Regions from separate parts of the Priestia sp. 179-F W1.4 NHS genome, predicted to be linked through region 3. Evidence: riboswitches for the same ligand, from Rfam matches in the RefSeq annotation. Region 3 holds a riboswitch; each other region holds the start of a gene.
The links. A riboswitch is a leader RNA that binds a small molecule or an ion and turns the genes downstream of it on or off. The one in region 3 is predicted to bind cobalamin.
Positions count from the first base shown of each region.

Region 1 (9,742 bases), on a different contig from region 3:
GTGGAGCTAGCTAAGCAGCATGATATTCAGTACAAATTAGATATTTATCCGTTTTACGGATCAGATGCTTCTGCTGCTATTCGTGCCGGGCATGACATCGTACACGGCTTAATTGGTCCAGGAATTGATTCTTCTCATGCGTTTGAGAGAACGCATCAAGATTCATTGAACCATACGTACAAGCTTCTTTACCACTATGTGCAATCGAACATGGTTCTGCTTTAAGAAAGGAATATTTAATTAGTGTATTTTTATGCAAAACAAAGAGCAGGACGGGACTGTGATGTCTGTACTTTCCTTTCCTAAAAAAGAAGCCAGCTGTCCGGCTTCTTTTTTTAATAAATACTATATATTTTTTTACTGGTGAAGCAACAGTTGGTAAAAAAAGCACCTTTTTTAAAGAGGTATAATACGGCTTAAACCTTTTGTACATTTTGTTCATTTACAGAAGTTAAAATGTTTTTAAATTTTTAAAAGTTTCTTGTGACAAGTTTTGTAGAATGGGTTTTCAAAAGGATATGGTTTCGTCATAATGTGGATATAGCGATCACTACAATAATCGGAGGCGAATCTTTTCATGTGGGTACTGACGGTATATGCTGGAAAAGAAATGAAAATGTTTGAATTTGAAACTGAAACGCAGGCGAGAGAAGCTTTTGCAAAAACAAATGGCTGTAAAGTTCTTTCAGAAGTCGTGTATTATAATGATCCTCATTTAACATTAGTAGCTATATAATGAAAAAACAAGAGCTGACTTTATGCTCTTGTTTTTTTATAGCTTCTTGTATCTTACGAAAAGAATAGAGTTGAAATAAAAAAAAATGTACGCTATGATATGGTAGTTACTTCTATTATTCTGATAGTTTAAAAGGTTCATATATATCAAACAGCAACAGTAAAGATGCCAAGAAGGCTTAATAGGGAAACTGGTGAAAGACCAGTACTGCCCCCGCAACTGTAAGTGTGGACGAACGAGTATAACCACTGTGGAAAAATCACGGGAAGGTTCTCAAGTAGAATGATACACAAGTCAGGAGACCTGTCTTTATTGTGAAGTTTCTATTTCTCCGGGGAGCGGGAAGGGAAACGTTGGCTTAAAGTGGCATTCGTGTACACTTTTATTCTGACGTTTTACCCGCTCGCATATTAGCGAAGCGGGTTTTTCTCGTAGCACAAAACTACATATCGTGCAAAAAAGGTGCGCAATGTTCACATTGCGTTAAATGGGAAGTCTGGTGTGAAGCCAGCGCGGTACCCGCCACTGTGAAGAGGAGCTGATTGCATATGCCACTGTATTCGGGAAGGCGCAATCAAGTGATGAATCGAAGCCAGGAAACCAGCCTTTTTCTAATGCGAAGCTTACCCTACGGGATATAGGTGGAAGTGCAAAAACTTAGTTTGAATTTTTCTGCGCCTCTATCATTGATAGAGGCGTTTTTTTAGTAAAGGAGCGAATAAGTGTGACGACGTGGAACTTAAATGGAACAAAACATCACGTATTGATTTGTAATGGAAGCAGCTGTATGAGAAAAGGTGGAGAAGAAGCCACGCAAGCTATTCGAAATAAAGTGACTGAACTGAATCTAGATGAAGCGGTTCACACAACCCGTACGCGCTGTAACGGAAGATGCAAAGATGCTCCTGTAGCTATAGTGTACCCTTCAGGAGATTGGTACAAGCAGGTCACTGAAAACGTAGCTCATCGAATTGTTGAAGAACATTTAGCAGGAGGCTGCAGTATAAAGGAATCACTTATTTATGAATATGATCAAAACGGTTTTGTTTCTCCGGAAAAGAGTGACTCCATAGAAGGAATTGACAAAGTAAAAAGTAACGCATAAAGGAGGAGCTAGCATGAAAGGTAAACTGTTAGTTATTGGATTCGGCCCAGGAAGCTTTGAACATATTACACAGCGAGCAAGAGAAGCCATTCAAGAAAGTGATATGATTATTGGTTATAAAACCTATGTGGAATTAATTCAAGGACTATTAACGAATCAGCAAATTATTAGTACAGGAATGACCGAAGAAGTAAGCCGTGCACAAGAAGCCGTAAAGCAAGCTGAAGCGGGAAAAACCGTGGCGGTCATTTCAAGCGGAGATGCAGGAGTATACGGAATGGCCGGCCTTGTGTATGAAGTGTTGATTGAAAAAGGATGGAAAAAAGAAACGGGCGTAGAGCTGGAAGTGATTCCTGGCATTTCGGCTATTAATTCATGCGCATCCCTCCTTGGGGCGCCCGTGATGCATGATGCCTGTACGATTAGTTTAAGTGACCACCTTACGCCTTGGGAGTTAATCGAAAAACGAATCGAAGCAGCTGCACAAGCAGATTTTGTAGTAGCTTTTTATAATCCGAAAAGCGGAAGACGCACAAGACAAATTGTGGAAGCGCAAAGGATTTTATTAAAATACCGTTCCCCCGATACGCCTGTTGGTCTTGTGAAAAGCGCTTATCGTGACCGTGAAGAAGTGGTAATGACCAATTTAAAAGACATGTTAAATCATGAAATAGGCATGCTGACTACCGTTGTTGTCGGAAATTCATCTACGTTCTTTTACGATGACTTAATGATTACACCGCGCGGGTATCAGCGGAAATATACCCTCAACCAAACAGAGCAGCCGCTAAGACCGCATCAGCGACTTCGAAAAGAAGCAGAACCATGGGCTCTTGATCAAGAGGAGACTGTAAAGCAAACGGCTTCAGCTATTGAAGATGTTCAGAATACAAAAGAAGAAAAAGCAGCTTCACGAGCTCTGGCAGAAGAAGCGCTTCAAGCAATTTTAGGTGAAGCTACTTCACCGGTCGTACACCAGCCAATTGAGTCTATTTTTGAAGTGGCAGTTAGTCCAGGGCTTGCAAATAAGAAGTTTACGCCCGTTCAAATGACAACACTAGCAGAAGTTGTTGGTGAAAAAGGTACGATGGAGTATACGCCTGACCATCAAATCAAACTGCAAATTCCAACGGCTCAGCCAGATGTGATTATTAAAAAGCTCCAATCAGCTTCCTTTTTACTATCTCCAGTCGGAGACGTGTTTACAATTAAAGCGTGTGATTTTTGTGATGGAGAAAAAAGTGACGCCATCCCGCATACGGAACAATTACAAAAGCGTCTCGGTGGAATGGACATGCCAAAAGAGCTGAAGCTTGGTATTAATGGATGCGGTATGGCCTGTTACGGTGCTGTTCAAGAAGATATTGGCATTGTCTACAGAAAAGGTGCGTTTGACTTATTTTTAGGGGCTAAAACGGTTGGACGAAACGCCCATTCAGGTCAAATTGTGGCGGAAGGCATAGCGCCCGATGACATTGTTGAAATAGTGGAGAACATTGTCCATGAATATAAAGAAAAAGGTCATCCAAATGAGCGGTTTCATAAATTCTTTAAGCGTGTGAAGAATGTTTATGGATTCGACTATCAAGATATAACACCAAAAATAAAAGTAGAACCAGCTCCGTGTGGAGATTAAAAATGGGAGGGCATTATATGAAATCAGTTTTATTTGTCGGTCATGGAAGTAGAGATCCTGAAGGGAACGATCAAATTCGCGAGTTTATCTCGACTATGAAGCATGATTGGGACCCATCTATTTTAGTAGAAACGTGTTTTCTAGAGTTTGAACGTCCGAATGTAAGTCAAGGCATTGATACATGTGTGGCAAAAGGAGCGACAGATGTAGTTGTAGTTCCAATTATGCTCTTGCCAGCTGGCCACTCAAAAATACATATTCCGGCGGCTATAGATGAAGCTAAGGAAAAATATCCACACGTAAACTTCGTGTACGGACGTCCCATTGGCGTTCATGAAGAAGCCCTTGAAATTTTAAAAACGAGATTACAAGAATCAGGAGAAAATTTAGAAACTCCAGCTGAAGACACGGCTGTTATTGTCTTAGGGCGAGGAGGAAGCGATCCTGATGCAAACAGTGATTTATATAAAATTACACGCCTTCTTTGGGAAAAAACAAACTACAAAATCGTCGAAACTTCTTTTATGGGCGTGACCGCTCCATTGATTGATGAAGGAGTGGAACGATGTTTAAAACTGGGCGCTAAAAAAGTGGTTATTCTCCCGTATTTCTTATTTACAGGAGTACTAATTAAGCGTTTGGAAGAAATGGTGAAGCAGTATAAAATGCAGCATGAAAACATTGAGTTTAAGCTAGCCGGCTATTTCGGTTTTCATCCAAAACTGCAGACAATTTTAAAAGAACGTGCTGAAGAAGGATTAGAAGGCGAAGTGAAAATGAACTGCGATACATGTCAATATCGCCTCGGCATTATGGAGCATATTGATCACCATCATCATCACGATCATGATCATGATCATGATCACGGGCATCATCACCACGATCACCATCATGACCATCACCACCATGAAGATAAGGTCGGCGAGTTAAAATGATTTTATTGTTAGCGGGAACTAGCGATGCACGTGCATTAGCTGTTCAAGTGAAAAAAGAAGGTTACGACGTTACGGCGACGGTTGTAACCGACAATGCAGCAATCGAATTACAGCGAGCAGAAGTGAAAGTGAAAATTGGACGTCTCACACAAGAAGATATGATGACTTTTATAAACGAACATGGTGTAAAAGCTATTGTGGATGCAAGTCACCCCTTTGCCGAAGAAGCATCTAAAAACGCCATCGGTGCGGCTGCTGAAACAGCGATTCCTTACATACGCTATGAGCGGGCTTCGCAGGCTTTTACCTATGATAATATGACAATGGTTTCTACGTATGAAGAAGCAGCAGAAGTAGCAGCTGAGAAAAAAGGAGTTATTATGCTGACAACAGGCAGCAAAACGCTGCAGATTTTTACAGAAAAGCTGCTTCCTCTTTCAGATGTACGGCTTGTTGCTCGTATGCTTCCAAGGCTGGATAATATGGAAAAGTGCCAGCAATTGGGATTTTCGCAAAAAAATATTATTGCTATTCAAGGTCCGTTTACAAAAGAGTTTGATCAAGCGCTTTATAAGCAATACGGAGTGACGGTCATGGTCACAAAAGAAAGCGGAAAAGTTGGATCTGTGGATGAAAAAGTGGAAGCAGCTAAAGAGTTAGGCTTAGATATTATTATGATTGGGCGACCGAAAATTGAGTATGGGACCGTGTATTCCACGTTTGAAGAAGTGGTTCATGCTTTAGTAAACCAAAATAGGAGTTGATTGAGATGGATTTTCGTACAGAATTTAAACCGTTAACTGTTCAGCCTCAGCAAATAGAAGGAAAAAGTTTTGAGATGATTACAGAAGAGCTTGGGCCTCATCCGTTTACAGACGAACAGTACCCAATTGTTCAGCGCGTAATTCATGCGTCTGCAGACTTTGAGCTTGGACGCAGCATGCTGTTTCATCCGGATGCGATTCAAGCAGGAATTAAAGCTATTCGCAGCGGCAAGCAAGTGGTTGCAGATGTACAAATGGTGCAAGTAGGAACAAACAAGCAGCGAATTGAAAAACACGGCGGTGAAATCAAAGTTTATATTTCGGATCCGGACGTAATGGAAGAAGCAAAGCGCTTAAATACAACGCGTGCAATTATTTCTATGCGAAAAGCCATCAAAGAAGCAGACGGTGGAATTTTTGCAATTGGGAACGCACCCACAGCTTTACTTGAATTAATTCGTTTGATTAAAGAAGGAGAAGCGAAGCCTGGGCTTGTTATTGGTCTGCCGGTAGGATTTGTTTCAGCAGCTGAATCGAAAGAAGAACTTGCAAAACTTGACGTGCCGTTTATTACAAACATCGGGCGAAAAGGCGGCAGTACGGTAACGGTTGCTGCATTAAATGCAATCTCAATTCTTGCAGATCAGGTGTAACGCATGAAGGAAGTACCAAAAGAACCTAAGAAACTCAGAGAAGGCTATACGACGGGCGCTTGTGCAACGGCTGCTACGAGAGCAGCTCTGCTTACGCTAATTTCAGGAGAAGTGCAAGAGGAGTCAACGATTTACTTACCTGTTGGTCGCTTTGCTACGTTTCATCTTGAAGAATGCGAGTATCGCACAAGCAGCGCTGTAGCCAGCATCATTAAAGATGCTGGAGATGATCCCGATGCCACGCACGGAGCGCTGATTATTTCTGAAGTTTCGTGGTGTAATGGTGCAGACATTATCATTGATGGAGGAGTGGGAGTAGGGCGTGTGACAAAGCCCGGTCTCCCAGTTTCTGTCGGTGAAGCAGCCATTAACCCTGTGCCAAGAAAGATGCTGAAAGAAACGGCTGAACAGCTTCTAGCCCAATACAACATACAAAAAGGCGTTAAGATTGTCATCTCGGTTCCTGAAGGAGAAGAAATGGCGAAAAAGACATTAAATGCGCGTCTAGGTATTTTAGGAGGCATTTCGATACTGGGGACGCGGGGAATTGTTGTTCCGTTCTCAACAGCTGCTTATAAAGCAAGTATCGTGCAGGCCATTAGCGTTGCTAAAGCAAGTAATTGTGAGCACGTTGTCATTACGACAGGGGGACGAAGCGAAAAATATGGAATGAAACAGTTCCCAGAACTTCCGGAAGAAGCATTTATCGAAATGGGAGATTTTGTTGGATTTACGTTAAAACAATGTAAAAAGCAAGGAATGAAAAAAGTGTCTCTCGTAGGCATGATGGGAAAGTTTTCAAAAGTCGCGCAAGGCGTTATGATGGTTCATTCAAAAAGTGCACCTATTGATTTTAATTTTTTAGCAAAAGCAGCTTCTGAGTCAGGCGCTTCTGCTGAACTGGTAGAGGAAATAAAAGGCGCAAACACAGCTTCTCAAGTGGGAGATTTAATGACGCAAAGCGGTCATCATCAGTTTTTCGAAAAACTGTGCGAGTACTGCTGTTTATCAGCATTAAAGGAAGTAGGGGACGGAATCGATGTCGATACGTCTCTTTACACATTAAAAGGAGATTTTTTAGGACAGGCGGTGCAACATGGCAATTAAAATTATTGGAATTGGTGACGACGGGAAGTTAAGTCTACTTCCTATGTATGAACAGTGGGTGTATGAAAGTGATGTGCTAATTGGAGGAAAGCGTCACCTTGACTTTTTTCAAGATTTCGAAGGAGAAAAAGTAGCCATTGAAGGAGGTCTTTCTTCCCTTGTTGAACGTTTAAAAAACGAAGAAGGAAATGCGGTTGTGTTAGCCTCAGGCGATCCGTTATTTTACGGAATTGGAAGCTATCTTTCTGCGAAGCTAGACGTTGAAATATATCCTTATTTAAGTTCTATTCAGCTTGCATTCTCACGTCTAAAAGAGCGATGGCAAGACGCTTATTTTACAAGCGTGCACGGCAGAAGTATAAAAGGGCTGGCTCAGCGCATTGACGGTTATAAAAAAGTGGCGATTTTAACCGATGAGCAAAATTCTCCTAGTGCTCTGGCAAACTACTTGTTATCATTCGGCATGACAGAATACAAGATGTTTGTGGCAGAGAATCTAGGTGGAGAGGCGGAGCGCTGTCAGCTGCTTTCGCTGGAAGAGGCGGCGAATCAACTCTTTTCTCCGCTTAATGTCGTGATATTAAAACAGGTAGAAAAAAGTCCAGTCTGGCCTCTCGGAATAGAGGACGATGAATTTATTCAACGCAAGCCGGACAAGGGACTCATTACTAAAAAAGAAGTTCGTACACTTAGTATTAGTGCCCTGCAGCTAAAGAGAGACAGCGTCGTATGGGATATCGGAACATGTACAGGTTCAGTCGCGATTGAAGCAGCTAAAATTGCGCGTGAAGGACAAATTTTTGCTGTGGAAAAAAACGAAGCAGACTTGGAAAACTGCAGGGGAAATCTAGCGAAATTTCGAGTAGATGCCCATACTGTGCACGGAAAAGCACCGGAAGGGTTAGGTGAGTTTGCTGATCCTGATGCGGTGTTTATTGGAGGGACAGCAGGAGGCATGGAAACCATTTTAGACGTGTGCTGCAGCCGATTAAATTCAGAAGGGCGCATCGTATTAAATGCCGTAACGATTGAAAATTTGGCAGAAGCGATGAAAGCTTTTAAAGAGCGAGGATTTGAGACTGCTGTTACCCTTGCACAAGTTTCAAGAAGCAAGCCAATTTTACACTTAACACGATTTGACGCTTTAAACCCCATTTATATTATTACAGCCAAAAGAGGAGAATGAACATGATTGGAACATTGTACGGACTTGGAGTTGGACCAGGAGATCCAGAATTGATTACAGTAAAAGCATTTCGTAAATTAAAAGAATCACCCGTTATTGCGTACCCAAAAAAGCAAAAAGGAAGCAAAAGCTACGCCCAAAAAATTATTGATGTCTATTTCAGTGCAAATGAAAAAGACATGCTAGGCCTTGTGTTTCCAATGACAAAAGATCCTGCTATTTTAGAGAAAAAATGGACCGAAACAGTGGAACGAGTATGGGAAAAGCTCCAGGAGGGAAAAGATGTAGCATTTGTGACAGAGGGAGATCCTATGCTTTATAGCACGTTTATTCACATGATGCGCCTGATGCAAGAACGTCACCCTCAAGCTCCTATTCAAGTAATTCCTGGTATTTCATCTATTAACGGGGCTGCGTCTCGCTTAGGCATTCCATTAGCAGACGGTGATGAACATGTGGCCATTGTTCCTGCTCGTGAAGATTATGAAACAATGAAAAAAGTATTGGTGGAAAACGACTGCGTTATTTTTATTAAAGTGGCTAAAGTCATCGATTTTATGGTCGGTCTTTTAAAAGAGCTTGATCTGCTTGAAAAAGCATCGGTGGTAACAAAAGTAACGTCAGATGAAGAAATTATTTGGAAAGCTTCAGAACTAGAAGGAGCCGATTTACAATACTTAACGCTAATGGTGGTGCGAAAATGAAGTTATACATAATCGGAGCTGGACCCGGAGATCCAGATTTAATTACCGTAAAAGGCTTAAAATTACTTCAGCAGGCAGATGTTGTTTTATACGCTGACTCACTAGTAAGTGAAGAGCTAGTTGCTAAGTCTAAACCAGGAGCTGAAGTGTTAAAAACAGCTGGTATGCATTTAGAAGAAATGGTCAGTACGATGCTTGATCGCATGCGTGAAGGAAAAATGGTTGTAAGAGTTCATACCGGAGATCCGGCTATGTACGGAGCCATTATGGAACAAATGGTGCTTTTAAAAAGAGAAGGCGTTGATATTGAAATTGTTCCGGGAGTCAGCTCCGTATTTGCTGCAGCAGCAGCGGCTGAAGCAGAATTAACCATTCCAGATTTGACTCAAACGGTTATTTTAACTCGTGCTGAAGGAAGAACGCCTGTACCTGAGTTTGAAAAATTAACTGATTTAGCAAAACATAAATGTACCATTGCTTTATTTTTAAGTGCGACGCTCACAAAAAAAGTAATTAAAGAATTTATAAGCGCCGGTTGGAGTGAGGACACGCCGGTTGTAGTAGTCTATAAAGCAACGTGGCCAGATGAAAAAATTGTTCGCACGACGGTAAAAGACCTGGATGATGCTATGCGAACAAACGGCATTCGTAAGCAGGCGATGATTTTGGCAGGCTGGGCCCTTGACCCCCACATTCATGACAAAGATTATCGATCAAAACTTTATGATAAAACATTTACCCATGGCTTTCGAAGAGGAGTGAAGTCGGAATGATTCAACTCCAAGAAGGAAAAAAAGCTCTCATTACACAGCGCGGGGATTATGCTGTCGTGGCCATCACGAAGCATGGCGTAGAAATTGCAAGAAATCTAGGCCGCACTTTTCAGCAGTCCGATGTGTATTACATGAGCAAGTTT
Region 1 covers NZ_JBIQFF010000005.1:112,453-122,194, reverse strand. The annotation lists gene ACH0CI_RS21130 (M42 family metallopeptidase) at 1-225, shown strand, start outside; gene ACH0CI_RS21125 (hypothetical protein) at 578-736, shown strand; cobalamin riboswitch at 883-1,061, shown strand; cobalamin riboswitch at 1,180-1,359, shown strand; gene ACH0CI_RS21120 ((2Fe-2S) ferredoxin domain-containing protein) at 1,461-1,841, shown strand; gene cobJ (precorrin-3B C(17)-methyltransferase) at 1,855-3,477, shown strand; gene ACH0CI_RS21110 (sirohydrochlorin chelatase) at 3,495-4,412, shown strand; gene cobK (precorrin-6A reductase) at 4,409-5,176, shown strand; gene ACH0CI_RS21100 (precorrin-8X methylmutase) at 5,182-5,829, shown strand; gene ACH0CI_RS21095 (cobalt-precorrin-5B (C(1))-methyltransferase) at 5,833-6,936, shown strand; gene cbiE (precorrin-6y C5,15-methyltransferase (decarboxylating) subunit CbiE) at 6,926-8,122, shown strand; gene cobI (precorrin-2 C(20)-methyltransferase) at 8,125-8,826, shown strand; gene cobM (precorrin-4 C(11)-methyltransferase) at 8,823-9,599, shown strand; gene ACH0CI_RS21075 (cobalt-precorrin 5A hydrolase) at 9,596-9,742, shown strand, end outside.
Region 1: another riboswitch for cobalamin. It lies ahead of ACH0CI_RS21120 ((2Fe-2S) ferredoxin domain-containing protein); the one in region 3 lies ahead of ACH0CI_RS23205 (HoxN/HupN/NixA family nickel/cobalt transporter).

Region 2 (9,742 bases), on a different contig from region 3:
CTTAATGGACATTTGATTTTAGAAAATATTCAAGAAACCATGATCATTGCAGATCAAGACTATCGTGTGCAGTGGATGAATGCAAGAGCAATTGAAACACTTCAGCCAGTACTCCGAATCTACCAGTTATCTCATGTCGAAGAGTTAATTGGAAAGCATATGGACTTCTTTCATTCCAATTCTGAAGAAACGGAAAAATTACTCACCTCTCTTCATACAACTTACAGAACGCGTATAACGATTGGCAGTCAATATGTAGCAGAAGCTGTGATTCACCCCATTGATACAAAAGACGGCGAGCGTTATGGCTACTTGCTTATGCTATTAGACTTTACAGATCAAGCCGAAGCAGAGCTTGAAAAAGAACGGTTAATTGAGGATTTGTCCACTCCTTTATTAAAGATATGGGACGAGATTTTAGCTGTGCCCATTACCGGTAAGATGGATATAGAACGTGGAAAGAAGCTAACTGAAACGGTATTGGAGGCAGTTGTAAAAGAACAGGCGCGCTATTTGCTTATTGATTTATCTTCCCTTCATTCATTAGATGAAGAACACGGTTATTATATTAACACGCTCCACGATGCTTTGCGTTTGATTGGTACCACTTGCCTTATTGTTGGTCTTTCTTCAAAAATGGCTCTGTCGCTTGTAGATTCTCAGTTTAATTGGCGAACATTTTCCACTGTCCAACAAAGCATCTCTTACATTTTAGAAAAAAAGAATTGTCGTATTGCACCCATTTCATAAGCCCATCATATCATTAAGTAATCCTCTCTCAATCGCTTTTTCCTTCAATCGGAAAAGGCGATTTTAGTTATGAGGAATTGTGAACGTTTAGGCACTTATCATCATAGGATACATTAATCAACCATAGAAAAGGGTGAGAGCCTATGCCAAGTGTTATTAACATTTATAATTTAAAGATCAACAGTATCTCAAGCAACGGTTCTGTCAACATTGGCGAAGCACTCCATAACAGTCACACGGCTCATTCAAAATCCACTGGTACGAACTCTTCTTATGGCGATGTCTCACCTGCTTCCTCGAAAATGCGAAACATTTATATCGATCCTGATACAAATGACCAAACAGATATTGCAAACGTTGATCATGTCAATGGTTATCAGCAGTGATATAGGGCAATGCTTGTCAACAGCATGACGACAAACGGTGAATACATTCTCTCTGAACGCAATAGGCCGTTGGAGTAGAATGAATAAAAACAGTAAGGAGTCTCTTTATGCCTCTTCAAATTAACGTTTTTAATATCGTAACAAACGGTGTCACACAAAACGCAAATATTGATTTCGGTTCCACCATTCAAAACAGTCACACGGCGAACTCAAAGTTTAACGGCGCAAATTTCTCTTTAGGTAACTTCTCTCCTACTTGCTCTCAAATGAATACGGGCGTGTTAGATCCTGACGTAAGCGATCAAGATCAAATTGCAAACCCTTCAGCTCCAATTGGAAATCAAATTTAGATTTAACGATTTTGTCGTTTTACTTGGCACATTACAAGGAGGTGTGTAAATATGTTTCCATTTGGAAAGTCTCCGTTTAAAGGAATGATGGAAAATATCCCAAAAGGAATGGCATCTAAAGACATGAATAAATATATTCAGCAAATGATTTCTTCTACGATGTCCCATTCTTTTCCGGATTTTATGCAAGGAAATGAATTCTTTAAGCAGGCCCAAGACATGATGAAAGAACAGCAGGATGTGGGAAATGAAGGTCATGGACAACAGCTAAGAAGATTTGATTCAAACGTCATTAATACATTAGACGAATGCATTGTTCAGTTAAAAATTCCTAACCGCGATATTGTATCAAGCATTAAAGTCTATCATACTCCATACGTGTGTACGATTGAAGGAATAGATGGAGAAGAATCCTTCAAAGAAGAAATTCAGCTTCCTTGTTCGGTTCGCAAAAAAGGTACACGCGCCGTATATCGTTCCGGGGTGTTGGAAATCCGGATGCCTAAACATGTTAATATTCCTATGTCTCAAATAGACGTCCACGATTTAGATTAAAGTGGACGTTTTTTTCTGTTTTCATGCATACATATAAAATAGAAAGCGGCAAAAGGCCTTGTTTTATTTTTTTAAAGAAGGTGACAAATATGAATCATGGAAAGTTTAAAAAGTGGGCAGAAACGTTACAAGAAGAAAACCATACAAAATTTTGGGAAAAGATTTTTGACGATGATCCTGAAGAAAAGAATGATACGGAAGCAGATGCTTCTCCTCAAATTGTAAATGAGTATCGAGATTATCCTTTAATTGATGTATACGAATGGGCAAATCAACTGTTAGTTGTGATTGAAATACCCGGTGCTAAACGAACAGACGTCGAATTGACCATGCATGAAAATACTTTACACATATCCGGTTCATCTCTTTTAACGATGAAGGATGCAAATGTTCTTCACAAAGAAAGACGTGAAGGAACGTTTCAACGATCAATCATCCTTCCACCTGCTGTAGGAGAAGCGCCGTGTCACGCATCATTTAAAGATGGTCTATTGCACGTGAAATTTGATTTGTAATTTATTGTGCAGAACTATACGTAGCATGAAAGGCAGGGAATTTCATGTTTTCTAAGTGGTTTAAACAATCGCCTAAAATTGAAACAGTCCGCAAAATAAATCCGTCTTCCCTTCCAACCAAAAAAAAAGTAAGTCCCATAGACCAAAGCTCTAATCAAAAGCGGAAAGAATTACCCGAAAAGATGAAAACTAAAAAACAGTCTAATCTAAAGAAACCCCCTCAGCAGCCAAAGAAGTTGCCGAGCCAAACGGAGCCTAAGACATCTGATGAAGTTGAATTCACAAAACCTGTTCATTCGTCAGATTCAGCGCTGAACCTGCAGGGAATTATTGATCAAGTGACGCGTTTAACCGACGCGATTCCTAAAATAGAAGAGCTTCATCAGCAATTACATGAATCAGCTCATCTTATTCAATCATTGTCTCAACTGCACGAGCAAACAGCTCATTTACTTTCGACTATGCAGTCAGCTCCTAATTTCGAAGACATTCAAAATCAGCTCTCTGCGTTAAAGGAAGAATCGTCCAATACAGCTTTATATGAGATGGTGAAAACTCTTGACAAAAAGATTGATGAAGTAACTCAGCCAAAGCAGTCCATTGTTGTTGAAAAAATTATGGTGGAAAAAGTATTGTTAGACAAAATTGACCTTAGTAATAATTTTGGCCAGCTAGGAATTAAAGATTTGACCGGCCACTTAAACATTGGTACAACTTACAGCGCTGACTCTGATCAAGTGGATGAAGAAGTCAAAGACTTATTCTCTGTTAAGCTAAAAGAAAAAAAGATTGATGAACATACAACTGAGACAACGATGAGTTCAGGAGGTGAAACAGAAAAGCCTGATCACTCCGAAGAATAAAAAATGACCGCTACTGCTTATTTAAAGCAATTGTCGGTCATTTTTGTTTCCATAAATAGTTGTAATTCTTTCTGTAGGCGTTCCATTAAGAACGCTGAAATTTCTTCTTGATTTTCTTCTTTATGATGAGATGATGCTACAACAATACGGCCTGTTTTTCCTAAGAAAGCCCGGTATTCAATTACCTTCATCGCAGCATGAAGTAAGTTCGCGTCCGAAAGCGGTGTATTTGTTAGTAGAACAATATTCATTTCATTCTCTTTTTGTCCATGTGTCAGTACAGTCAGCCACGAGTAACCTTTATCGTCTTTTAAGCGAACTTCATGACTAGATAAAGACGCAGATTTCCACGCCGTGTTAGAACTGCTTTGCTGTTGAACAATTTCTTGACACCAGTCTAGACCTGTTTCATTGGAACCCAGTGAAAGAGTTCTCAAAGGACGAGCAAAGGATAAACATAGCTTGCCCGGTTCCTTTTGCAACTGATACAACTCATGGAAGTCCGTCTCTGGATATTGATACGGCGGCACAAAAGCAATTTGCCGCTTGTTCACAGCGGGATGGTGAAATACATGCAAATCAACGCCATATACTCTTTTTAACGTAGCTGCATCTTGAAAAATGGCATCCATCCCCGTTTCTTCTACTCTTCCATCTTTCAATAATACGGCATTATCTGCAAACAGCGAGGCAATGTTGAGATCATGCAAAATGGCCAGAACCGTCAAGCTCATTTCCTGCTGTAACGTTTTTAACAGCTGAAGCAGTTCCATCGTATGTTTTACATCTAAATGATTCGTTGGTTCATCAAGAAGTAAGTAGTCAGGTTCTTGCGCCAGTGCTTTAGCAAGTAAAACCCGCTGTTTTTCTCCACCGCTCAGCGATTGAAAGGTATGATTTCGATAGTGCCAGACGTTTGTTAATTTCATCACGCTTTCTACCACTTCTTCATCCTGTGCTGATACAGTGCTAAACAAACCTTTTGCCTGATAAGGATAACGTCCCAGTGAAACAATTTCTTGAACCGTAAATTCTAATCCAATTTGATTTTCTTGCGTCATGACTGCAACTTTTTGCGCCAGTTGTTTTGGTGAATAAGCCTTCACTGACTTCCCTTCTACCTTCACTTCTCCTGATTGAGTGGTTAATACATTCATAATTAAGCGAATAAGCGTTGTTTTTCCGCTTCCATTTGGTCCTAGTAAAGCAACAAAAGAACCTTTGTCTACGGTGAACGTGATGTCACGAACGGTCGGTTTCTGTTTATCGTATCCTCCCGTCACATTATATAGTTCAATCATGATATTCCTCTTTTCCGCATACGTTCTTTTACAAGCAGCAGCGTAAAAATTGGCGAACCAATTAAGGCGGTTACGACTCCAATCGGCAGTTCACGAGGTTCTAATATCGTTCTTGCTAATAAATCGGCTAAAACCAAATAACTTCCTCCGATTAAAATAGAAAGCGGCAGTACATGCTTATGATTAGCTCCCGCTACGAGACGCACTACGTGGGGAATAACTAAGCCAACAAATCCAATTGCCCCAGATACTGATACCGCAGCCCCGGTTAATACGGATGCACCTATTAAAATCATTCTTTTTTTCTTCTTTACGTCTATCCCCATAAATTGAGCGGATTGATCGCCAAATGCTAAGCCGTTCAGCTCTTTCACATGTAACAGCAGCATAATCGTACCGACTAAAAAGAACGGCCCTAAAATTTGAATATGCGACCATCCTCTCATTGATACGCTTCCCATTAGCCAATATAAAACCTGCCTTACATCTTCTTCAGGAGAAAGAGCTACAATTAATGAAATAAGCGCGCTCATAAAGGATGATAAAATAATCCCCGCTAAGATGATGGTTTCATTGGCCAAATTGCCGCTTGCGAGTTTCGTAATACCAAAAACTAAAAGAAGAGTAATAAAACCAGATACGATGCCGACTACAGGCAGCGTGAAGATAGACAAACCAAAAATACTCCAGTGAAAATAAATTGCCATGACAGAGCCAAGGGTTGCACCTGAGGAAACTCCGATCGTGTAAGGATCCGCAAGAGAGTTTCTTAATAGCCCTTGAAAGGCAGCCCCTGCTATTGAAAGCGAAGCTCCTACTAAAAATGCCACCAGTACTCTTGGAAAACGAATTTGCCAAATGATTAAATCCATGTTTTCCGGACCGTGATATAAGGATAGTCCGGTAAGGTGGCCAATAATAATTTTGATTGTATCTCCTACGGTTAACGAAACTGTACCAATAAATACTCCCATAATCACCGAAGTACATACAATAAATAAACTGACTATGTATAAAATAGATGCTTTGTTTAAAAAAATACGTTTAAAAATCAATACTTTCAGCTCCTCTAGGAAACGAGGCGTGATGTTTTACATTACATTAACCATTCATTTTCCTGTCCATAAACCATGTTTCCATCCTACATAGTATTGGAAACAATCATCTTTTATTTGTTACGAGTGCTAGACTGTTGAACTAGGCAACGTAGAATAGCGTACTAAAGTTCTCGGTGAAAAAACAAGCGAAAACCTCTACAAGCTACACTTTTTGTGCTTGCTCCGGGCTTTTATAGTTGTCTATTAAATGATACAGCTTTTCCATATCTATAGCTTCTCTCACATATGCTGCTGCTTTTGAAAAAGACTCCTCTTTTTGCAGGCGACTGTTGAATGTATCCGTAATAGGCGGCAATTTTTTATGTTTACGAATTTGATTAAGCAAAGCTCTGCGCAAAGCATCGTTATGAAACACATCATGAACATACGTACCAATGATGTTGTCTTTAACCGTTCCTTCTTTTTGATCATCTACCACCGCAAAGGCTTCCGTCATGCTTTTAGAAACCGTCTTTCCCATATGAATTTCATAGCCTTCAATTGAAACCTTCTCACTCTCTAACTGAACATATCCAGAAACTCTTTCTGTTTTTTTGCTGGTTGTCATAACGGTTTCCACTGGAAGCAAACCCAGCCCTTTAATAGATTCAATCCGGGACTCTACTGCATCGGGGTCCGTAATTGTCTCGCCTAACATTTGATATCCTCCGCAGATGCCAATAACGTGAGCGTTCGTTGCGTTCAAGACTTGATTAATGGCTAGAGCCAGGCCGCTTTCTTGTAAAAACTGCGCATCTTCAATCGTATTTTTGCTTCCTGGTAAAACAATTAAATCAGGCGTACTTAGTTGTGATGGCTTGGTTACAAGTCTCACATGACAGTCTTCTTCTAAGCTTAGAGGATCAATGTCTGTAAAATTTGAGATGCGAGGATACGAGATAACCGCAATATCGATTTCTTTTAACGGATTTACAAGCGTTGAGTAATTTCTGAGTGATAGCGAATCTTCAGCGTCAATTTCCACGTCGTGCATATAAGGAATCACTCCTAGTACCGGAACTCCCGTGTATTCTTCAAACCACTTCAACCCCGGTTTTAAAAGCTCTAAGTCTCCTCGGAATTTATTGATTAACACTCCAATTACTCTAGGTTTATGTTCATCTGGAAGCAATTGAAGAGTACCCACCAGACTCGCAAAAACCCCTCCTTTATCAATGTCTCCTACTAATACAACAGGGGCTTGGGCTATCTTTGCTACGCGCATATTTACCAGTTCCCGATCGTTCAAATTCACTTCAGCAGGACTTCCAGCACCTTCAATCACAATTCGATCATAATGATTGGCAAGCTCTTTATAAGACTCCGTGATAACGTTCAAACCTTCATTAAAAAATTCTTGCCGATACTGAAAAGCAAACATATTACGAAGCGGCTTTCCATGAACGACAATTTGAGATTCATGATCACGAGTTGGTTTAATTAAAATAGGATTCATATTGGTTGTTGCTTCTACTCCAGCCGCTTCAGCTTGAATTCCTTGCGCTCTTCCAATTTCTTTTCCATCCATTGTAATGTATGAATTAAGCGCCATATTTTGCGATTTAAACGGTGCAGTTTGATAGCCGTCTTCTTTAAAAATACGGCAAAACGCTGTAGCAATCATGCTTTTTCCAGCGTCTGAGTGCGTTCCTTGAATCATAAGAGGTTTTCCTTTTTTCACTTTTTCCACTCCCTATCACATAAAAAAACCTTAACTGTAAAAGTCAAGGTTTGGTCATGCGCTCATTAACACATTGTCTTGACTTATTTCTCCCACCGAAAAATAAGGGGTTTTTAAAAGCAGGTCTCCTGGCTTATGCTTCATTTTACTTCTGCATCCTTCCTAGTTTGACTAGTGGGTCTTTGCAGGTTCATCCACATTTACAGTAGCGGGGGCTGCACCGGATTTACACCGATTTCCCTATTATCCTCCTTAGAGGCACTTTTAAAATCATTTATTCTTTATTGTAACGAATTTTATAACCATTCACAATAACGATTTTCTTCTATTATTATATATTACTGTGTTTATACTTATTTGGGTCTCGTATGCTATAATAACGATTATTTTCCAAACATCTTATGAAATAGCTAGGAAGGTGCTCGTAGTTGAAGAAAAAAATCATTTATATCTTTATTAGTTTGCTTGTTCTTTACATAGCAATCATGTCTTTTTGTATGTATCAAACCGCTCAGCAGCCTGTTCCGCAAAAAGCAGATTATGTGCTCATTTTAGGTTCGAAAGTAGACGGAGATCAAATGTCCCCTAGTTTAAAAGAACGAGCAAAAACGGCTTTATCTTATTTAAAGACTCATAAACAAACAAAAGTTATCGTAACGGGTGGAAAAGGATCCGATGAAGAAATTTCTGAAGCAGAAGCAGCCTATCGTTTTCTACGAAAAGAAGGAATTAAAAAGAATCGAATGATAAAAGAGGATCAGTCAACTTCTACTTTTGAGAATTTCACTTTCACTAAAAAGAAAGTTGATATTCAACACAAAAAAGTCGTGCTTGTTAGCAGTGATTTTCATTTATTTCGCGCCTCTATTATTGCCAAGCGTCAAGGTTTTGACGTTTATCCTTTAGGTGCAAAGACACCAAATTCAATTAAACTTCAAGCCTACTTTCGTGAGTATGCTGCTATCTTAAAAACGTGGCTGTTTGATAAATAAATAGAGTACACCCCTATACAAACGAAAAACACGGCATGAATTCATGCCGTGTTTTTTATTAATCATCCGTATCGATAACTGCTTTTGGTAAACCCGTGTATTTCGCCCAGTAGAAAATACCGATTGAAACAAGAGCAATTAAAATTAAGTCAAGCGGGTTGCTTAGCACATCTTGTCCTCCACCAAATGAGCCTAGGTAAGAGATAACAAGCATAATAATATAATAAGCAACTAGCCACCAAGCAGATTTAAGCTGCTGTGCAAATTTTACAACGTCAGTTGGTACGTATTTCTTAAATGCTACGTAGATAACAACCATTAGAAGCTGTGATCCTAGAAGCCAAGAAATTGTCGTCCATCCTGACCAATATACGATGTATGAACAGAAGATAAATGACACAGGAGCAATAACGCTCATGCCTTTTAATTTGAAAGGCTTTTTAAGGTCTTTTGCATTTACTCTGAATGCAGCAGCTGAAATTGGCGCAATCGCATAAGACAGAATAAGTGCTACTGAACATACGTTTACTAGCGCTTCCCAAGAAGGAAATGGCAGTGTCCAGAATACGGACATTCCAAACGATAGCCATAGTGACGCACGTGGAATTCCTGTTTTCTTATCTACTTTTGAGAAACGTTTAAATAGTGTTCCATTACGAGACCAAGCATAAACTAAACGAGAAGTTGTATTCATGAAGATGTTCCCGTTACCGCCTGGTGATAAAATAGCATCAAAAATAACAAGCGTTACTAACCAGCCAAGGCCTAAAATAAGTGCAATATCTTTAAATGGTAAAGAGAATTGCTCTTGAATTGTTCCCCATCCTCCTGATAGCATATCAGCCGGAATGTTACCAATGAACAATACTTGCAGTGCTGTGTAAATAATCGCTGAAAGTACAATACAGATAATGAGCGCGATTGGAATATTACGCTGCGGGTTTTTAACTTCACTGGCTACAGAAACAATAGGGTGAAGTCCTAGGTAAGCAAACATAACGCCACCTGTTGAAATGGCTGCTTGAATACCATTAAAACCAAACGGAGTAAAATCGCCAGTTGTAAAGTTAGCTGATTTAAAGTGATAAGCTAACACGACGATAATTGTAAGAGGAACCGCATATTTGAACACAGATATAATAACATTTGACTTAGCAAATGCTTTTACACTTACGTAGTTAATGATAAAAAATAGCGTTAATAACGCGAACTGAAATAACCAGCCGATTGTAGTAGGCGATTCAGAACCATG
Region 2 covers NZ_JBIQFF010000001.1:1,741,029-1,750,770, reverse strand. The annotation lists gene ACH0CI_RS09535 (STAS domain-containing protein) at 1-750, shown strand, start outside; gene ACH0CI_RS09530 (spore germination protein) at 894-1,136, shown strand; gene ACH0CI_RS09525 (spore germination protein) at 1,244-1,486, shown strand; gene ACH0CI_RS09520 (Hsp20/alpha crystallin family protein) at 1,538-2,041, shown strand; gene ACH0CI_RS09515 (Hsp20/alpha crystallin family protein) at 2,131-2,556, shown strand; gene ACH0CI_RS09510 (hypothetical protein) at 2,601-3,419, shown strand; gene ACH0CI_RS09505 (ABC transporter ATP-binding protein) at 3,437-4,720, opposite strand; gene ACH0CI_RS09500 (FecCD family ABC transporter permease) at 4,717-5,775, opposite strand; gene ACH0CI_RS09495 (cobyric acid synthase) at 5,981-7,507, opposite strand; cobalamin riboswitch at 7,600-7,779, opposite strand; gene ACH0CI_RS09490 (YdcF family protein) at 7,927-8,490, shown strand; gene ACH0CI_RS09485 (APC family permease) at 8,549-9,742, opposite strand, start outside.
Region 2: another riboswitch for cobalamin. It lies ahead of ACH0CI_RS09495 (cobyric acid synthase); the one in region 3 lies ahead of ACH0CI_RS23205 (HoxN/HupN/NixA family nickel/cobalt transporter).

Region 3 (9,742 bases):
GCCTTTACTCAAAAAAATTCCCCCTTGTGTCTATGTATAGTTGCGTACATTATAGCATGGAGAGGATTGAGGTGTATAAAAGCAGCTGGAGGTTAGCCCGGCTGCTGATTGCTTGAAAGAGGAATATGCAAGGTAATGGCAGTGCCTTGGTTAGGAGTGGATTTCACTTCAATATGCCCTTTATGAAGTTCGCAAATGGCCTTTGCGATACTCATGCCGAGTCCAGCACCTTCTGTTTTTTCGGTTGTATTTGTGCCGCGGTAGTAGCGGTCAAATAAATTTTTCTGCGTTTCTTCATCCATTCCAATTCCATCATCTTGAATTGTAATCAAGACGTTGTCACTTTTTAGAACGGTCAAAATTGTAATAGTGGTGTTCTCCGCATTATGTTTAATAGCATTAAAAATTAGGTTATCAACCATTCGTTCAAACCACCGTGCATCAGCTTGAATAAAAGGTTGAAGGTGAACGGGTACATAAGAGAATTGCACATTTTTAATGGTTCGATCGTTAACGAATTTTAAAACAATATGCTGAAGCAATTGATGAACGTCCACTTTTTTTGTTTCTAAGGCAACCACATTATTTTTGAGCTTAAAGGCTAGTGAAAAATCTTCTACAAGCCCCACCATATATTCACTTTTGTCACGCAGCGTTTGGCCAATTTCTTTTAGCTCTTCTTCGTTCCAATTATAATAGCCGCTTTCAAGCATATGACCATATCCTTGAATCGTCGAAAGGGGGGTTCGCAAATCATGTGATATTCCAGTCATCCATTCTTCACGAGTGGTTTCTAGCTGCTTTCGTTCTTTTTCAGCTAAGCTAAGCTGCTCTGCCATCTCATAAAAGGCGTTAATGACTTCTGAATACAAACGATATTGAAAACGTACTTTTCCATTTTTCCGAAAGACGCGCTTCCGCTCTTTTTCTGTTAGCACTTCTGAATAGTTTCCGCTTCCCATGCGCCCGAGCCAGCTGGTGAAGAGAAGTAAGGGACCACCGTAGCGAAAAGCGTTCCAGATGGAGAAAGTAATAGTGGCTATAAGAACAGAAACCGCCACGATGATGGAGATCATCCAAGCTTTTCGGATAATAGATTCATCGGTTATACTGTGATAATTATTAGGAGTGTAAAAAACCCAAGAAATTTTCTTCTTTGGATCATGGAATACAGTAGCCGTTGAATCATATTTATCTTGTTCAATTTTTCGGGAAATAATTTCTAAAGGATCGTAACGTGTTTTTTCTTTAGGCATTCTAATTGAAGCTAAGATATCACCTTTCTCATTTAAAATTTGAAGCGAAGCATCTTTTTCTTTTAACGCCTTTTTGATAAGTGGAATATCGCTTTTGGGAGGCACACTTTGTTTATTATATTTAGCATACAAAGCGTATAGCTGGTCTTTTAAATCACTTTTATAGCCCAAAATATAATAAGTAGGTGTAGTCAAAAAGGTATCAAGTTCTGTTACGACATTATAGTTTCTAAATTTTTTGGTTTTATCCATTTCTAATAACTCTGAAAGACCGTAGTACTTAGGTAAGTCTTTTGGGGAGTTAACTTCTCCAATTACTTTTCCTTGTTTGTTCAGTACTTGGTACCATAGTCCTTCTTGTTTAAGCTGTTTTGCTAAATCATCTGAAACGCTTGCTTTTCCACCTTCAACTGTTGTATCCCCGGTTAATACGCTAAGTGATCCAGAGGGCAAGTCTCTTTTGATATCTTGCTTTGAAAGGTAATAAGCTAGGAACATTAAAGCGCAAAAGAGAACGCAGCAAACACATGCAATAATCGCAATAAACTGAAACGAAAAATGAAAGGTCAACCTTCTTTTAATTGATTTCATAGTGCTTTTCCGTTCACTAATTTATATCCAAGCCCTCGTACCGTAACTAAATGTTTTGGATTGCTAGGATTATCTTCGATTCTTTCTCTAATTCTTCGAATATGAACGGTTACCGTATTATCGTCTACGAACTGGTTATATCCCCAAACGGCTTCAAGCAGCTGTGATTTAGAAAGAACCATGTTCATGTTTTTACAAAAATGAAGTAGCAGCAAAAATACTTGTGCGGGGCAAGCAACCGTTTGACCATCTACAATGAGCTCTCCAGCGGATTCATCTACGATAAAACGATCAAACTCATAGCGATTTGAAGGCTGTAATTCCATTTTTACAGGACTTCTTTCGATCAGCGTTTGTTTTCTGCGCAATCGTGCTTTAATTCGTGCCGCAATCTCTAAAGGATTAAATGGCTTGGTTACGTAGTCGTCTCCGCCCATGGCGAAACCTGTTAACACATCCAAGTCAGATACTTTGGCTGTTATGAACAGGATATATGCGTTTGAGAGCTCACGAATTTTAGGACAAATATCAAATCCGCTTTTATCGGGAAGCATGACGTCCAACAAAATAATATCAATCGTTTTATTATGTAAAACATCTAGCGCTTCTTGAGCGGTGTGAGCTTTATAGATTTGGTTGAAGCCTTCTTTTTTTAATACTGTCTCCAGCATTTTGACAATAGCAATTTCATCATCCACTAGCAAGATAGATGCATCTTCCAATATAAATCACCTCTGTTTCATTTCATACGTATTCGATTTTAGCATAAGAACATTACGAAAAGATTAACAAAATTGGAAAATGTTAAAGAAAAGATAATCTCCCGTTTATTTTCTTGAAACCTTCATTTCATATACTAAATATACAGACACATAGTAAAGGAGTTAAAAGGATGAGTAATGATGTTAGGCGGGTTAAAGTAATTGATAGTATGAGAGGATTCAGCTTGTTTGGTATTTTACTAGCGAATATGCTGATTTTTCAATATGGTATTTACGGAAAGGATACGATTCATCTCTTCTCGCTATCGCCAAGTGATTCAGCAGCCTATGTCTTTTTAAAAGTCGCGGTAGAAGAAAGTTTTATGCCAATCTTTACTTTTTTATTCGGTTATTCAATGGTGAAGATGAAAGAAAGTTTAGAAAGAAGGCAGTTAGGAGTAAAAAGGCATTTCTTTCGCCGCTTTCTTCTGCTTCTAGGGTTTGGCCTACTGCATGGAGTACTTTTATGGGAAGGAGATATTCTTACGTTTTACGGAATGATGGGGATATTTTTATTAGTTTTCTTTTTAAACCGTAAAGCTAAAACGCTGTTGGTATGGGCATCGATTTTACTAGTTCTTACGGGAGCAGCCGGTTACGGTTCATTAAACGATAATATGTATCTTCTTAGTGATAAGCAAACGCTCACCACATACGTAAAAGATACGATTCATGTATATGGAAGTGGAACTTATGAACAAATTAAAGACCACCGCAACAACGTTGATCCGATGAATATAGCAGGATATAAATTTGCGTTTGCCTTCTTGTTTACACCATTTATAATGGGTGCTTTGTTTTTGTTTGGTATGTATGCGGGGAAGAAAAATTGGTTTTACGACGTTTCAGCTAATCCAAAACAGTATGGCCGTTGGGCGGCCGTGTTGATTCCGCTTAGCTTGCTGTTAAAAGGAACTATGTACGTATGGCCAGATGCTAATTGGGCTGGTTCTACACATATGTTAGGTGGGAGTCTCTTATCTCTTGGTTATATTGCAGGCTTTGCTTGGCTATATGCGAAATACGAAAAGTCATTTTTGATGAAGGCTTTTGAAAGCGTAGGCAGGATATCGCTTAGTAATTATTTAATGCAAACGGTTATATGCACGACGATTTTTTATGGTTATGGATTAGGTTATTTCGGAAAGCTCGGCATGATTGCAGGGGTTTTTGTCTGCATAGGTATTTACGGAATTCAGCTTATCGGAAGTTATATGTACGTGCAAAAATTTCAAACTGGACCGGTGGAAAAGCTGCTGCGCATATGGACAAATTTTTCTTGGAACGGAAAGCCCAAAGAGAAAAAAGCTTTACCTGAGGGAATAAATCATCCTTTTGTTGGATGATAGCAGTCAAACTTATTTAAAAGGAGATTTTCGAAATGTGGGCCATTAGTGTAAAAGAGTTTCAAAGCTTATTTAAAAGTGTTAAATCAATTATCGTTATTTTAATCGTATGCGGTGCTTCCTATGGAATAGCCCATCTAGTTAGTCAACTTGGAGGTCAACTGACGAGCGCACAGATTCGAGATGGAGCCAACGGGGGAATTCTGGTGATGCTTCTCGGATTCGGACCCTTGTTTATTTCAAGTCTTTCTCATAATGTTATTAATCAAGAAATTAAAACAAGAACAGCTAGGTTTTTAGTTACCAAAACATCAAGAGAGCGTATTGTACTAGGGAAATTCTTAGGAATTTGTTGTTTCTGGCTTGTTTGTATCTCTATTTCTTTTCTACTGATTGGGTTTATTTCGCATCATTTTTCTTTTTATATATTTTTAGAGTGCCTGCTATTCACCGTTTGTATCATTTCATTTGTTTTAATGCTTTCAGCTTTAATACCAAGTCCAACTCATACTATGTTTTTATCAATTATTTCATCGTTTGTTCTACCGGTACTGAGTGGATGGAGCATATTTTCATCAAAAGCGTACATTGCATGGTTTAAGTATGTGACACCCTACTACTATTTAAAGTTGGAGAAAGGTTATTTAACGGTTCTTCTTATTTTTGCAGCACTCTGTTTATGTACGGCACTTTGGAGTTTTAAAAGGAGAGAAGTATAATATGTATGCTATTGAAACAAGTAAATTAACTAAAAAGTATGGATCTAAAACAATTGTTAATAGTATTAATTTGCAAGTCCCACAAGGAGAAATTTACGGATTTTTAGGGAGAAACGGAGCAGGGAAGTCTACATTTATTAATATGCTTACCGGCGTTTCATTCCCTTCAGCAGGAGAATTTACGCTGCTGGGACAGAGTGATATTGATTTAGGGCTTCAGAAGAAAATAGGTGTGCTTCCTGACTATGCTACCTTTTATGATGAGATGACGGCACTCAATCATTTGCGCTATTTTTTAAAGATAAACGGACATCGTTTTTCGAAAGAACACTGTAGTAATGTACTGAAGAAAGTAGGATTAGAAGGACATGACCATCAGAAAGTTGGAAAGTTTTCTTTTGGAATGAAAAAGAAGTTAGGAATTGCTCAAGCGATTGTAACAGACCCAGATCTTATCTTTTTAGATGAACCAACTTCTGGAGTAGATATTGAATCTGCTCTCCACATTCATGAATTAATAAGAGAACTTCAAAATCAGGGCAAGACAATTTTTATGACGTCTCATAATTTAAATGAAGTTGAGAAGATTTGTACACGTGTGGCGATTATGAAAAATGGTGTTATTTTAGTAGAAGGGACAATGGAAGAACTGCGTTTTCAATACCAAGCGAAAAAAACGGTGATGATTAAACATGATCCTTACCCAAGCAGTCATAAAGAATATATTCAACAGTTTTTCCGTACGGTGAGTCCGGACGTGGAATACCATCACACGTACACAAAAGTGATGCTTCAAAAAGAGAGAAATATCCCTCTGATTATTCGCGAATTGATTCAATGCGGCATCGATATTTATCAAATTCACGTAGAAGAGCCTTCTTTAGAAGAAATCTTTTTGCAAAAAAACATCGTGGATCATTCGCAGGTAAGTTAATGGGCAAAAATCTGTTGGCTTACCACTCAGCCTGACTACGTTATTTATAAATACCAGTTAGGAAGCTTCTGACAAAAACATGTTCATTTTCTTCAGAAACTGATAAGATAGCTAATGACATTTAAAAATAAGAAAGGATTTCGATTATGTTATCAGCTATTAATTCAGTAGACTATACCATTTTCCATGCGGTGAATCAGTACGCCTCGCATGTGAAGTTTGTAGATTCGCTGATGGTATTCTTTGCAGATTATGCCCAGTATGTACTTATTGTTTTACTCGGCTTGTTTTTACTTATTAATAAAAACGGCAGCCGTGTTGTAGCATTCCAAGCTTTATGTGCTTGTGCCACAGGAGTCATTATCAATAAAGTGATTAGTTTATTTGCTTATCGAGATCGTCCATTTATCTCTCACCACGTGAATCAGCTTATTGATCACGCCGCGAATTCTTCATTTCCAAGCGACCATGCTACGTCTGCATTAGTTATCACTTTTACCATTTGGCTACATTTCAAACGTTCAGGGCGCATGTGGGTTGTAATGGGTGCACTCATCGCATTTTCACGCGTATGGGTTGGCGTTCACTATCCATTCGATGTGTTAACAGGAGCTATTCTAGGCTGCGTGCTGGCGCTGTTTATTCATTATGTTATTTTTAATACGAAACTGATGAGGGCTATTACCAATTTGTCTATTTTTCGAAAATCAGCTTATGACGAACAGTCTCAATATTATTAAGAAAAAGCCGCAAATACGCGGCTTTTTTTATTGGGAAATTTTTAATGCATTTAATACTTGTTTTTTAAAATTAAATTGTGTACAATTAAATTACAGAAATGATAAATAAAAAACTTTTAATAAAATTACTAAAAAAGAGGAGAGATTTATACATGAAAGCTTTATATGAAACAACAGTCGTTAACACAGGTGGAAGAACAGGAGAAGTTCATTCTTTAGATAATATCTTTAATTTAGATGTTGCAACACCTCCAGCACTTGGTGGAGAAGCAACAACAGCAACAAACCCAGAGCAGCTATTTGCAGCTGGATACAGCGCTTGTTTCAACAGCGCTTTAGAATTTATGTTGAAAAAACACAATGTAGAAATCAAAAGCAGTGAAGTAAAAGCTACGGTTCAGCTGCTTCCTGATAAAGCTGATCAAGGAGTAAAAATTGCTGTAGCGCTTGAAGCTCATATCGAAGGCTTAGATTTAGAAACAGCTAAAAAATATGTAGACCTAGCTCACTCATACTGCCCGTATTCAAAAGCAATCAGCGGTAACGTAGACGTAACGGTAGAAGTAGTTTAATTGCTTTAAAAAGCCCTGCTAAGCATGTAAAGCTTAGCAGGGCTTTTTTATTTGAATTTTCTCTATTCATTTGTAAAGAGTACTAGTATAATGAGGAAGAAAATGAATCATTCGCACAGTTTAGGTGCTCTTACATAGCGTAAGAGGTAACAGGGAATCGAGTGCAAATCTCGAGCGGTCCAGCCACTGTAAGCAGGGAGTTTTCTATCTTATCGTCACTCAAAACGGGGAAGGCGGTAGAAAATGATGATCTCAAGCCAGGAGACCTACCTATTCTGTACACTTGACTCTTCTAGGAAAGAGGCGGTGTATCAAGGTACGCAGTGAGCAATTGCTGTTTATTTTCATATGCCGACACATCCTCAATTTCTATAGAATTGAGGCTTTTTTACGTTTTATTTTAAAAAAAGGAGTGTAGGAAATGGAAGGTTTATCAGTTTTTTTACTTGTCTTTTTATTAGGAATCAGGCACGGATTGGATGCAGACCACTTAGCTTTTATTGACGGCCAGACCCGATATAATTGGCGAATGGGCAGCCGTTTTGCCCCGTGGGTTGGAACGCTGTTTTCACTAGGTCACGGAGGAATGGTGGCCGTCACGGCCGGGGTGCTGGGCGTGGTGATGAAGAATTTTACATTTCCATCATATTTCGATCATTTTGCATCTTGGGTATCCATTATCTCCCTCTTTCTAATCGGGACATTAAACACATATCATTTGCTTCGAACTAAAAATAAAGAAGAAGAGTTTCAGCTGAGCGGGTTAAAAGGGAAGTTTATCCCCAAAATCGCAAAAGGAACAACGAATCCTTTTTTAATTATTCTTGTAGGAGCATTGTTCGCTTTAGCAGCCGAAACGGTCAGTCAAACGGCCGTGTGGTCTCTAGCTGTAGGGAACGCAGGCAAGTATACGCCGCTTTTATTAGGACTAGTATTTATGTTTGGAATGATGCTGACAGATACAATCGATTCACTGATTGTACATAAAATGGTGAATGAATCGAGTAAGTTTGGGCAATCTGCTTCCCGCTTGATGGGCTGGGTTATTGTTGTCCTCGCGTATGGTGTGTCCTTCTACTTAGCGTTCACTTTCTTTAACCCATGGGCCGAGGTGAATTTTGAAATGGTTGGCGTTATTCTATTTATTTTTTTAGTGTCTATGTTTGTTTTTGTTAGTGTGAAGTCAAGAGGAAAAAATATCAAAATAAATATCAATTAATAAAATGAAAGCTTTAATCTGCTGGAGATTGAAGCTTTTTTGTATGAATTTGTTGAAGTTTATGGCTATTTTCGGTCGGTTACGAATAAGTTAAAGTATTATCTGTATTTTAAGGATGGAAAATTGTCTGAAAACCATTATAATTAAGGATAATTTAAGGTCGTTATGTGAAACGTAGAACATACTCATACGTACGATAAATAAAAGCAGTGAATGCACAAGCAGCAGGGGTTGTTTGGAGGAGGAATTGATTTGAGTCAGGTAATGGTAGAACAAAGCGTATTTAGTTATTTAAAAGAACACGAACAAGAGATGCTCGAAGATTTAGTTGGATTTGTGAAAAAAGAATCACCGTCCTACAGTAAAGAGTTAGTGGATCAGTGTGGAATGTATTTAACGCAGCTGTTTCAAAAGCGTTTAGGGGTAGGGTATGAAATCATAGAAGAAAAAGAAGTAGGAAACCACTTGAAATTTACGATTGGGGAAGGAGAAAAGCAGCTTTTAATTATCGGTCACTTTGACACAGTATGGGAAAAGGGAAGGCTGAGCTTAAGAACAGAAGGAAACAAGCTTTATGGTCCGGGAATTTTAGATATGAAAGGCGGCATTGTGCAATCTATATGGGCGATTAAAGCGATTCAAGAACTTGGCTTAGCACTGGATAAAAAAATTGTGTTTTTCTGCAATTCAGATGAAGAGATTGGGTCGATTTCTTCTAAAAAATATATTGAAGAAGAAGCAAAAAGAAGTGAAGCGGTGCTAGTAGCGGAACCGGCGGTGGCGGGTTCAGGTGCGTTAAAAACGTCGCGCAAAGGAGCGGGGATTTTCACCGTAAAGGTGTGGGGACGAGCAGCACACGCGGGTAATCATCACAAAGAAGGAATCAATGCCATTGAAGAACTGGCGCGCCAAGTGATTTTTCTGCAGAGCTTAACTGATTATGAAAAAGGTACAACGGTAAACGTTGGGACGTTTACCGGAGGCAGCGGTACAAATGTAGTGCCGGAGTATGCAGAAGCGCACGTGGACTTACGTGTTTCTACCGAAGAAGAAGCCGAGCGCATGACGGATATTATTTTGAATTTAACGCCCATTTTAAAAGGGATTAAGATTGAAGTAACAGGAGGCATGAACCGTCCTCCAATGGTTAAGTCTAAACAAACGGAAGAGTTATTTGAATGCGCTCAGTCAATCGCGGCCAAACTTGGGATGAAATTGGAAGAAGCAGCTGTGGGCGGCGGAAGCGACGGGAATTTTACAGCGGCCATTGGCATTCCCACGTTGGATGGATTAGGAGCATGCGGAAAAGGAATACATGCAGAATATGAACATATTCAAATTGATACGTTGTCCGAGCGTTCTTCTTTATTTGCGAATTTGCTGCTTCAAATATAAAAAAAGCCCGCCTCAAACGGCGGGACTAACCTGAAAGCTTATAGTGGGAGAGTATAAGCGTTCTTTTTTACTTACTGCTTTCTTCTTGAAGAGAAAAAGCAGTTTCTTTCTTTTTAAATACCACTTTATCAAGAGCAAGGAACTGGCTTCCTGCAAGGAACAAGTGAGCAGACATGGCAATTAAAGCGATATCAAACTCAAACCCGCCA
Region 3 covers NZ_JBIQFF010000007.1:56,367-66,108, forward strand. The annotation lists gene ACH0CI_RS23165 (response regulator transcription factor) at 1-12, opposite strand, end outside; gene ACH0CI_RS23170 (sensor histidine kinase) at 93-1,847, opposite strand; gene ACH0CI_RS23175 (response regulator transcription factor) at 1,844-2,569, opposite strand; gene ACH0CI_RS23180 (DUF418 domain-containing protein) at 2,740-3,954, shown strand; gene ACH0CI_RS23185 (ABC transporter permease) at 3,990-4,673, shown strand; gene ACH0CI_RS23190 (ABC transporter ATP-binding protein) at 4,675-5,607, shown strand; gene ACH0CI_RS23195 (undecaprenyl-diphosphatase) at 5,754-6,347, shown strand; gene ACH0CI_RS23200 (organic hydroperoxide resistance protein) at 6,500-6,919, shown strand; cobalamin riboswitch at 7,025-7,207, shown strand; gene ACH0CI_RS23205 (HoxN/HupN/NixA family nickel/cobalt transporter) at 7,341-8,138, shown strand; gene ACH0CI_RS23210 (M20 family metallopeptidase) at 8,370-9,533, shown strand; gene ACH0CI_RS23215 (DoxX family protein) at 9,601-9,742, opposite strand, start outside.